DNA from 2 places in the Comamonas sediminis genome. Region 1 is predicted to be linked to the other one. Evidence: riboswitches for the same ligand, from Rfam matches in the RefSeq annotation. Region 1 holds a riboswitch; the other holds the start of a gene.

The links. Region 1 has a riboswitch for S-adenosylhomocysteine ahead of metH (methionine synthase). Riboswitches for the same ligand answer to the same signal wherever they lie in the genome.
Region 2: linked by a shared signal. The riboswitch ahead of ahcY (adenosylhomocysteinase) and the one ahead of metH (methionine synthase) in region 1 are both predicted to bind S-adenosylhomocysteine.

Annotation. Positions count from the first base shown of each region.
Region 1 is NZ_JBGBDC010000007.1:161,909-166,827, forward strand. Features, by position in the region: gene AB7A72_RS16735 (mechanosensitive ion channel domain-containing protein) at 1-115, shown strand, start outside; gene AB7A72_RS16740 (LysR family transcriptional regulator) at 112-1,053, opposite strand; gene AB7A72_RS16745 (PACE efflux transporter) at 1,122-1,577, shown strand; gene gltS (sodium/glutamate symporter) at 1,647-2,885, opposite strand; S-adenosyl-L-homocysteine riboswitch at 3,111-3,220, shown strand; gene metH (methionine synthase) at 3,256-4,919, shown strand, end outside.
Region 2 is NZ_JBGBDC010000003.1:338,931-343,849, reverse strand. Features, by position in the region: gene AB7A72_RS09180 (TlyA family RNA methyltransferase) at 1-583, opposite strand, end outside; gene ahcY (adenosylhomocysteinase) at 717-2,147, opposite strand; S-adenosyl-L-homocysteine riboswitch at 2,222-2,320, opposite strand; gene AB7A72_RS09170 (response regulator) at 2,339-3,043, opposite strand; gene cobG (precorrin-3B synthase) at 3,156-4,418, shown strand; gene AB7A72_RS09160 (precorrin-8X methylmutase) at 4,418-4,919, shown strand, end outside.

The DNA of each region.
Region 1 (4,919 bases):
CATCAATGCCCGCCTGAAGGCGGCCGGCATTGCAGTGGCCTTCCCGCAGATGGACATCCATGTGCGCGATCTGCCGCCCGCCCCGGCTGCACCGCAGCAGGCCCCGGGCACTTAAGGGGTTGGCGAAGCGGCGGCCTGCACCAGCGCCACAAAGCGCTTGGCGGCCAGGCCCATCGGGTGCTCCTTGGACCAGACCACGTCCACATAGAGCTGTGCGCCATTGCTGAGGTTGGCAAACTCCATCGCCACCAGTGCGCCCGACTGCAGCAGCGGCGCCACCAGCGGCTGGGGCAGCCAGCCCCAGCCAATGCCGGCGCTGACCATCTGCAACGCGGCCACATGGTTGTCGGTGCGCCAGACATCGCGGGCATAGACCAGGCGCTCAGGGTCCAGCGTCCAGTCGCGGCTGGCAACGATGATCTGCCGGGTATTGGACAGGTGGTGCTCGCGCAGCTGGGGCCGGGCCGGCTCATCCGGTAGCGGCCCCTGGTGCAGCGACTGCATCAGCGGGTGGCTGGGTGCGATGACAGCCAGCAAGGTCTCGGTCGCCACTTCCTGAAAGCCTTCGCGGCCATCGAGGCTGGGCCGCTCAAACACCAGCGCCAGCTGTGCACGGCCGCTGTGCAGCATGGTCAGCGCATCGGCCTGGGGGGCGGTGAGCACTTCGATGGCCAGCTGCGGGTATTCCTGCGCGAGCGCGGCCAGCGGCGCGGCCCAGGGGGCGGACAGCAACTCCGGCGCGATCGCCAAGGTCAGCCGTGATTCCAGCCCTTGCTCCAGCGCCAGCGCATGGGCATTGAGCTGCTGCAGCTGCGCGGCCAACAGGCGCGCCTGCGGCTCCAGGGCCAGCGCGGCGGGCAGCGGCCGGGGCTCGCGGCCGTCGCGGGCAAACAGCGGCATCTGCAGCTCGGCCTCGAGCTGGGCGATCTGCATGCTGACGGCCGAGGGCACCTTGCCCAGCGCCCGGGCAGCGGCCGAAAAGCTGCCATGGTCGAGCACGGCCAGCAAGGTCTGGATGGTGTCGGAGTCGAACGGGGCAAAAGCGCTGCGCATTGATGTATCAGTTTTTCTGAAAGATTCTGACTTATGTTATCAGTTCATGACACATAAGATAGCGCCCCATGTCAGTTCAAAAAATACAAAACAGCCCCTGGTCCCTGCAGGGGCCGATGCGGCGCGTGGTCTATGTGGCCTTGTACGAAGCGATTGCGATTGTGGCCGCCACGGCAGGCCTGTCGGCCTTGTCGGGCCAGGGCGCAGCGCACTCCGGCGTGGTGGCCGCTGCATCGTCGGCCATCGCGATTGTGTGGAATGTGGTCTGGAACCATCTGTTCGAGCGCTGGGAAGCCACCCAGCCCACCCGCGGGCGCGGCCTGGGCCGCCGCATTGCGCATGCGCTGGGCATGGAAGGGGGCCTCGTCTTCATGCTCGTGCCGCTGTTTGCCTGGTGGTTCGACGTCAGCCTCTGGGAAGCCCTGGTGATGGACATCGGCCTGCTGCTGTTCTTCCTGGTCTACACCTTTGTGTTCAACTGGTCATTCGACCGTCTGTTCGGCCTGCCGCAATCGGCGCAGTGACCTTCCCGGTCTGAAAACGCAGCGGGGCGTCGTGGTTACACGACGCCCCGCTTGTCTATGGCCCCGGCCTCAGCGTATCCAGGCAATCATCAGCTGCAGCACAAAGGCGTTGATGATGTCGATAAAGAACGCGCCCACCAGCGGCACGATCAGAAAGGCCTTGTGCGACGGGCCGTACTGGCTGGTGATGGCCTGCATGTTGGCGACGGCGGTGGGCGTGGCGCCCATGCCAAAGCCGCAGTGGCCGGCGGCCAGCACGGCCGCATCGTAGTTGCGGCCCATCGTGCGGAAGGTGACGAAGACGGCAAACAGCGCCAGTGCCACGGTCTGCACGGCCAGAATGAGCATCAGCGGCCCGGCCAGATCGGCCAGCTCCCACAGCTTGAGCGACAGCAGCGCAATGGCCAGGTAGATCGACAGGCCGGCGTTGCCGAACACATCAATGGCACGGTCAAACACCTTGAAGCCAAAACCATAGTCGAGCACATTGCGGATCACCACGCCGCCGCCCAGCGCCCAGACAAAGGTGGGCAGCTGCAGCTTGGTGCCCTGGGTGGCGCTGGTCATGAACTCGGCAAAGGCCAGGCAACCGGCAAACAGTGCCAGGGTCTCGATGGCCGCCTCGGCCGTGATCAGGCGCGGGGCGGTATTGGGCGTTTCAAAGTTGGCAGGCTCCGTGCCTTCGCTGGCGCTGCCGTGCGCGCCGGTCTGCGCGTCTGCCAGGCTGCGTGGCTGGGCCAACTGGTGGCGGGTGATCAGGCGCTTGGCCAACGGGCCGCCGAGCAGGCCGCCAATGACCAGGCCAAAGGTGGCGCAGGCAATGCCCAAGGCGGTGGCACCGCTCAGGCCGTATTGGTTCTCCAGCACCGAACCCCAGGCGCCCGCAGTGCCGTGGCCGCCCAGCAGGGTGATCGAGCCTGCGACCAGGCCAATCAGCGGGTCCAGCCCCAGCAACGTGGCCAGGCCGACGCCCACGCCGTTTTGCACAAAGATAAAGGCAACGATCACGCCCAGAAACACCACCAGGCCCATGCCGCCCTCACGGAGTTTGGCAAAGTTGGCGCTCAGCCCGATCGACGAGAAGAACACCAGCATGAAGGTGGTCTGCATGCCGCTGGCAAAGGCCAGCGTCAGACCGGTGGCCTGGTGCAGCGCGAAGATGATGGCCGCGACCACCAGGCCGCCAGAGACTGGCTCGGGGATGTTGAAGTCACGCAGAAAGCGGATGTGCCGCGTCAGCAGCTTGCCTAGCAAGAGCACGAGGACGGCAAAGATCAGCGTGTAGTAAGCACCGAAACTCAGATGCAAGGGAATTCTCCTCAAATCGCAGGCCTTGACCTGGTTAAACACAGAAAGCCGGCGTTGCGTAGACGTTCACGCAGGTTGCCAGCAAAGTGCTGCAATATGGGTGAAAGCTGATGCATCGTTTAATTTAATAAGGCTATAACCAACGTTCGTGAGTGGTGTTTATGGCTATGGACAAGTCCCCCCGCCTGTGCTTACGCGCTTGGCCTGGCTTAAAATGTAGGGCCTTGTTCCAAGGAGCGCTGCAGCCGGCCGGTGTAACCACCACAGGCCTGTCAGGCTTGGGGCAGGTCGACGGGCTGATTTCGCATCGCCCGCATCAACGGCGCTCACCTGTTCTGTCTCTGTTTTCTGGTTTTTACAGGTGAGCCCCATGTCTGCGTCTGCTGCCCCCGTTTCCGTTCCTCCCATGCGCCTGTCGGGCCTGGAGCCCGTGTTTGTTGGCGAGGACAGCCTGTTTGTCAACGTGGGTGAACGCACTAACGTGACGGGCTCCAAGGCCTTTGCGCGCCTGATCCTGAACGAGCAGTACGAAGAAGCGCTGGCCGTTGCGCGCCAGCAGGTGGAAAACGGCGCCCAGGTGATCGACGTGAACATGGACGAGGCCATGCTCGACAGCAAGGCGGCGATGGTGCGTTTTCTGAACCTGATCGCCTCCGAGCCCGATATCGCCCGCGTGCCCATCATGGTCGACAGCTCCAAATGGGAGGTGATCGAGGCGGGCCTGCGCTGCATCCAGGGCAAGGGCATCGTCAACTCCATCTCGATGAAGGAGGGGGTGGACGAGTTCAAGAAGCATGCGCGCCTGGTCAAGCGCTATGGCGCGGCGGCCGTGGTCATGGCCTTTGACGAAAAAGGCCAGGCCGACACCTACGAGCGCAAGATCGAGATCTGCGAGCGCGCCTACCGCATCCTGGTCGATGAGGTGGGTTTCCCGCCCGAGGACATCATCTTCGACCCCAACATCTTCGCCGTGGCCACCGGCATCGAAGAGCACAACAACTATGGCGTGGACTTCATCGAGGCGACGCGCTGGATCAAGCAGAACCTGCCCGGCGCCAAGGTGAGCGGCGGCGTGTCCAACGTGTCGTTCTCGTTCCGTGGCAACGACCCGGTGCGTGAGGCGATCCACACCGTGTTCCTCTACCACGCGATCCAGGCGGGCATGGACATGGGCATTGTCAACGCCGGCATGGTCGGCGTTTATGACGACCTGGAGCCGGTGCTGCGCGAACGCGTCGAGGACGTGGTGCTGAACCGCCGCCCCGACGCCGGCGAGCGCCTGGTGGAAGTGGCTGACAGCGCCAAGAGCGGCGCCAAGGACGACAGCAAGAAGCTGGAGTGGCGCGGCACGCCCGAGAGCCCGAAGACCGTGAACGAGCGCCTGTCGCATGCGCTGGTGCATGGCATCACCGACTTCATCACCGAAGACACCGAAGAGGCCTACCAGCAGATCGTCGTGCAAGGCGGTGGCCGCCCGCTGCATGTGATCGAAGGGCCGCTGATGGACGGCATGAACATCGTCGGCGACCTGTTTGGCGCCGGCAAGATGTTCCTGCCCCAGGTGGTCAAGTCGGCCCGCGTGATGAAGCAGGCCGTCGCCCACCTGGTGCCCTACATCGAGGAGGAAAAGCGCCAGCAGGAAGCGGCCGGCATGGATGTCTCGAGCAAGGGCAAGATCGTCATCGCCACCGTCAAGGGCGATGTGCATGACATCGGCAAGAACATCGTCACCGTGGTGCTGCAGTGCAATAACTTCGAGGTCATCAACATGGGCGTGATGGTGCCCTGCCACGAGATCCTGGCCCGGGCCAAGGCTGAGGGCGCCGACATCATCGGCCTGTCGGGTCTGATCACACCCAGCCTGGAAGAGATGCAGTACGTGGCCGGCGAGATGCACAAGGACGACTATTTCCGCGTCAAAAAGATCCCGCTGCTGATTGGCGGCGCTACCTGCTCGCGCGTGCATACCGCTGTGAAGATCGCCCCCAAGTACGAAGGCCCGGTGCTCTATGTGCCCGATGCCTCGCGCAGTGT
Region 2 (4,919 bases), on a different contig from region 1:
TCTCCTGCTCTTTGGCGTCCTGGCTGTCGTCGTATTCGTCATCGACCTGGCCGCCATTGCGCATCCAGGCATAAGGGGCCACCGGCTGGGTGTCGTTGTCCTCTTCTTCCAGCACGATCTCGGTCAAGGCCAGATCGCAGGCCGCTTCCAGGGATTCAGGCGTCAGCGCGCGGGCATTGAAGCCCTCGACACAGACCACGCGCTCATCGGCGCGCAGGCGCTCATGCAGTTGGCCCGTGCCCACATCGACACCGATCACCTGCCGGGCACCCGCCTGCAGCAGGCAGTCGGTAAAACCCCCGGTGCTCTGGCCCACGTCCAGGCAGCGCAGATCCTTGACCACCAGGCCGGTCGCCGCCAACGCGCCTTCCAGCTTGAGGCCGCCGCGCGAGATGTACTTGGCTTCCGAGTCATCGAGCAGCTCCACATCGGCGCCTGCTGGAATCTCGTCACCGTTCTTGGCCACCTTGATCCAGGGGGCCAGCGAGGTGGTGCGCCACTGCACACCCGCAGCAATCAGGCGCTGCGCCTGCGAGCGGGTCGACGCCAGGCCCGTTTCCACCAAAAACACATCTGCGCGCATGCGCGTTCCTTCAATCAAAACGACCGGCCGGCCCGCCAGGCGGAGCAGCCAGTCTTCACAACAAATGCCCTACCGGGCTGCAGCGCCAGGCGGCACCGAAGAGTGTCACCTGGCGCTGGGATTTCCGCTCAGCTTAATAACGGTAGGTTTCAGGCTTGTAAGGGCCTTCCTTCTTCACGCCGATGTAGTCCGCTTGCGCCTGGGTCAGTTCGGTCAGTTGGGCGCCGACCTTCTTCAGGTGCAGGCGTGCGACCTTCTCGTCCAGCACCTTGGGCAGCACATAGACCTTGCCCACTTCGTAGGCGTCGGGGCGGGTGAACAGCTCGATCTGCGCCAGGGTCTGGTTGGCAAAGGAGTTGGACATCACAAAGCTGGGGTGGCCGGTGGCGCAACCCAGGTTCACCAGGCGGCCCTTGGCCAGCAGGATGATCTTCTTGCCATCGGGGAAGGTGATGTGGTCGACTTGCGGCTTGATCTCTTCCCACTCGTACTTCTCGATCGATGCGACATCGATTTCGTTGTCGAAGTGACCGATGTTGCAGACGATGGCCTCGTCCTTCATCGCGACCATGTGCTCGTGGCGGATGATGTCCTTGTTGCCGGTGGTGGTCACGAAGATGTCGCACTTGTCAGCGGCGTACTCCATGGTCACGACCTTGTAGCCTTCCATCGCGGCCTGCAGGGCGTTGATCGGGTCGATCTCGGTCACCCAGACCTGGGCGCGCAGCGCAGTCAGCGCCTGGGCGCAGCCCTTGCCCACGTCACCGTAGCCAGCGACCACGGCCACCTTGCCGGCGATCATCACATCGGTTGCGCGCTTGATGCCGTCCACCAGCGATTCGCGGCAGCCGTAGAGGTTGTCGAACTTGGACTTGGTCACCGAGTCGTTGACGTTGATCGCGCGGAACAGCAGCGAGCCGTTGGCCGACATTTCGTTCAGGCGGTGCACGCCGGTGGTGGTCTCTTCGGTCACGCCCAGAATATGGGCCGACTTGCGGCTGTACCAGGTTGGATCGACGGCCAGCTTGGCCTTGATCGCAGCAAACACGATCTTCTCTTCTTCGCTGCCGGGGTTGGCCAGCACGGAGAGGTCCTTCTCGGCCTTCTTGCCCAGGTGCATCAGCATCGTCGCATCGCCACCGTCGTCCAGGATCATGTTCGGGCCTTCGCCTTCGGTGCCCTTGGCGCCGAATTCAAAGATCGCGTGGGTGTAATCCCAGTAGTCCTTCAGCGACTCGCCCTTGATCGCGTACACGGGCACGCCGGTTTCGGCGATGGCGGCAGCGGCGTGGTCCTGGGTCGAGAAGATGTTGCACGAGGCCCAGCGCACTTGGGCGCCCAGGGCCGTCAGCGTCTCGATCAGCACGGCGGTCTGGATGGTCATGTGCAGCGAGCCGGTGATGCGCGCGCCCTTCAAGGGCTGGGCAGCAGCGAACTCTTCACGCACGGCCATCAGGCCAGGCATTTCGGTTTCTGCGATCTTGATTTCCTTGCGGCCCCAAGCGGCCAGGGAAATATCGGTAATCGCAGAGTCAGCGGGATTGAAGCGAACAGCAGCGTTCATGGTTTTCTCCAAAAATTGAATGAAAAACCACGTTCCGCGGAAGAAGGGGAAAGACCATCTCACCGCACAGAAAGCGTGGGTGAGCGTCGTTGCGAGATGAAATCCGAGCCTCACGCCCCGTGGTGGTCTGGCGCCTTGCCAGACTGGGAAACGCTGCAACGCTCCTCGGATGGAGTGCGATTATAAGGGCATCAGCCCTGTAACCCCACCAGGCGGTAGCCCACTTGCAGCTCGGTGAGCAGATGCCGGGGCTGGGCCGGCTCGGCCTCGATCTTCTGGCGCAGGTTGGCCATGTGCACGCGCAGGTAATGCGGCCGGTCCAGGTACTCCGGCCCCCAGACCTGCAGCAGCAGCTGGCGGTGCGTCAGCACCCGGCCCTGGCCGGCAATCAGCGCCGCCAGCAGCCGGAACTCGATAGGGGTCAGGTGCACGGCCACGCCCGCCTGGCGCACCTCATGCGTGGCCAGGTCCACCTCCACATCGCCAAAACGCACCGTGCTGCCGGGCTTGTCGCCCCCGCTGCGCTGGCCCCGGCGCAGCATCACGCGCAGCCGCGCCAGCAACTCGGGCACGCCAAAGGGCTTGCTCAGGTAGTCGTCGGCACCGGCATCCAGTGCGGCCACCTTTTCCTCTTCCTGGTCGCGGGCCGAGAGCACCAGCACCGGCAGCCCACTCCAGCCGCGCAGCTCGGTGATCAAGGTCTTGCCATCGGCATCGGGCAGGCCCAGGTCCAGCACCAGCACATCGGGCTGCCGGCTGGCCGCCTCGATCAGACCGCGCCGGGCGCTGTCGGCTTCAAAGACCTGCCAGCCTTCGTCCTCCATGGCCAGACGCACAAAGCGGCGGATATTGGGATCGTCGTCCACCAGGAGGATGCGGGGGGCTGCAAGCGTCATGCGCCCGATTGTGACAAAAAACCGGGGTGGTTTGCGCCTGTGTACCGAGAGGAAGCGGGCACTTCGCTACACTTCAGCACCCTGGCACTGCCGCTGCACTGCCGCCTGCCCCATGTTTGCAAGCCCACCTTCTTCCCCTCCACAGACCCAAGGCTGGTGCCCTGGCGCCTGGCAGCCCATGGCCTCCGGCGATGGGCTGGTGGTGCGGGTGCGGCCGCCGCTGGGCCAGCTGTCGGCCGCGCAGGCACAGCGTCTGGCCGAGCTGGCAGAGGCGCATGGCGCCGGCCTGCTGGAGCTCACCAGCCGCGCCAATATCCAGCTGCGCGGCGTGGCCCCCGATCAGCACAGCAGCCTGCTCGATGCGCTGGCCGCCCAGGGCCTGCTGGACCCTGACGCGCGCCAGGAGCAGCTGCGCAACCTGGTCATCGACCCGCTGTGCCAGCCCGCTGACGGCGTGCTGGCACTGGCCGAGGCCTTGCAGCAGGCGCTGGTGGCCGATGCGGCGCTGGATGGCCTGCCCGCCAAGTTTGGCTTCTCGCTGGCCAGTGGCCGCCATGGTGGCCTGGCCGATGTGGCCGCCGATGTGCAGCTAGTGCGCGATGGCACCCAGGGCTGGCGGCTGCAGGTGCCCGGCCAGCCCATCGCCTGGCAGGCCGACAGTCCCTCACTCACCGTGCAAGCCGCGCTGGTACTGGCCCGCTGGTGCGCCGCCCAGGCACGCGCACGGCGCGCGGTGGGCGAGCACCCGGACCGCTTGCCCCAGCTACTGCGCCAGCCAGGCGAGTTACCGCCACTGGTCCTGCCCACAGGCCTGCGCCAAGTACCCCCTTATCTGCCTGCCGATGGCAGCCCAAACCCGGGCTGGCAGCGCGGCCTGGGCCTCCTGGTGGCCGCGCCGCTGGGCCGGGTCACTGCCGGCGCACTGGCGCGCCTGGCCCGCAGCGGCATCCGCAGCCTGCGGCTGACCCCCTGGCGCATGCTGCTGGTCGAAGGCCTGGCGCCTTCCGGCAGCGCGGTGCTGGCAGCGGCAGGCCTGGACGACCCCGCGCACTGGATCCGCGATCCGCAAGATGCCCGCCTGCGCGTGTCGGCCTGCAGTGGCGCGCCCGGCTGCCGCCAGGCGCTGGCGCCCACGCAGGATCTGGCGCTGGCGCTGGCCCCCCATGTGCCTGATGGCGCGCACCTGCATGTCTCGGGCTGCGCCAAGGGCTGTGCACGCCAGCTGCCGTCGACCGTGACCTTGGTGGCGCAAGCGGGCCCGGATGGGCCCGTGTTTGGCTACGCCCGCGGTGCGACGGCCCAGGCCGCCCCCGATTCCCGCTGGAGCGCGCGCAGTCTGCGCGACAATCCCGGGCTGATGTTTGAAGAAATCTGATGGTTCATACCTACGAAACCAATGGCGCCGAGATCTATCGGCAGTCTTTCGCCACCATCCGCCGCGAGGCCGATCTGCAGCGCTTCACCCCCGGTGAGGAGCGCGTAACGGTACGCATGATCCATGCTGCCGGCATGGTCGAGCTGGCCGCGCATGTGCAGTTCTCCGCCGGTGTCGTGGCCGCCGGCCAGCGCGCGCTGGAGGCGGGCGCTCCCGTGCTATGCGATGTGCGCATGGTCAGCGAAGGCATTACCCGCTCGCGCCTGCCCGCAGGCAACCCTGTGATCTGCACCCTGCATGAACCCGGTGTGGCCGAGCTGGCGCAGAAGATGAACAACACCCGCAGCGCCGCGGCGCTGGAGCTGTGGCGCCCGCACCTGGCCGGCGCTGTCGTGGCGATCGGCAATGCGCCGACCGCCCTCTTCCACCTGCTCAACATGCTGCAGGACCCGGGCTGCCCCCGCCCAGCGGCCATCATCGGCTGCCCGGTGGGCTTTATTG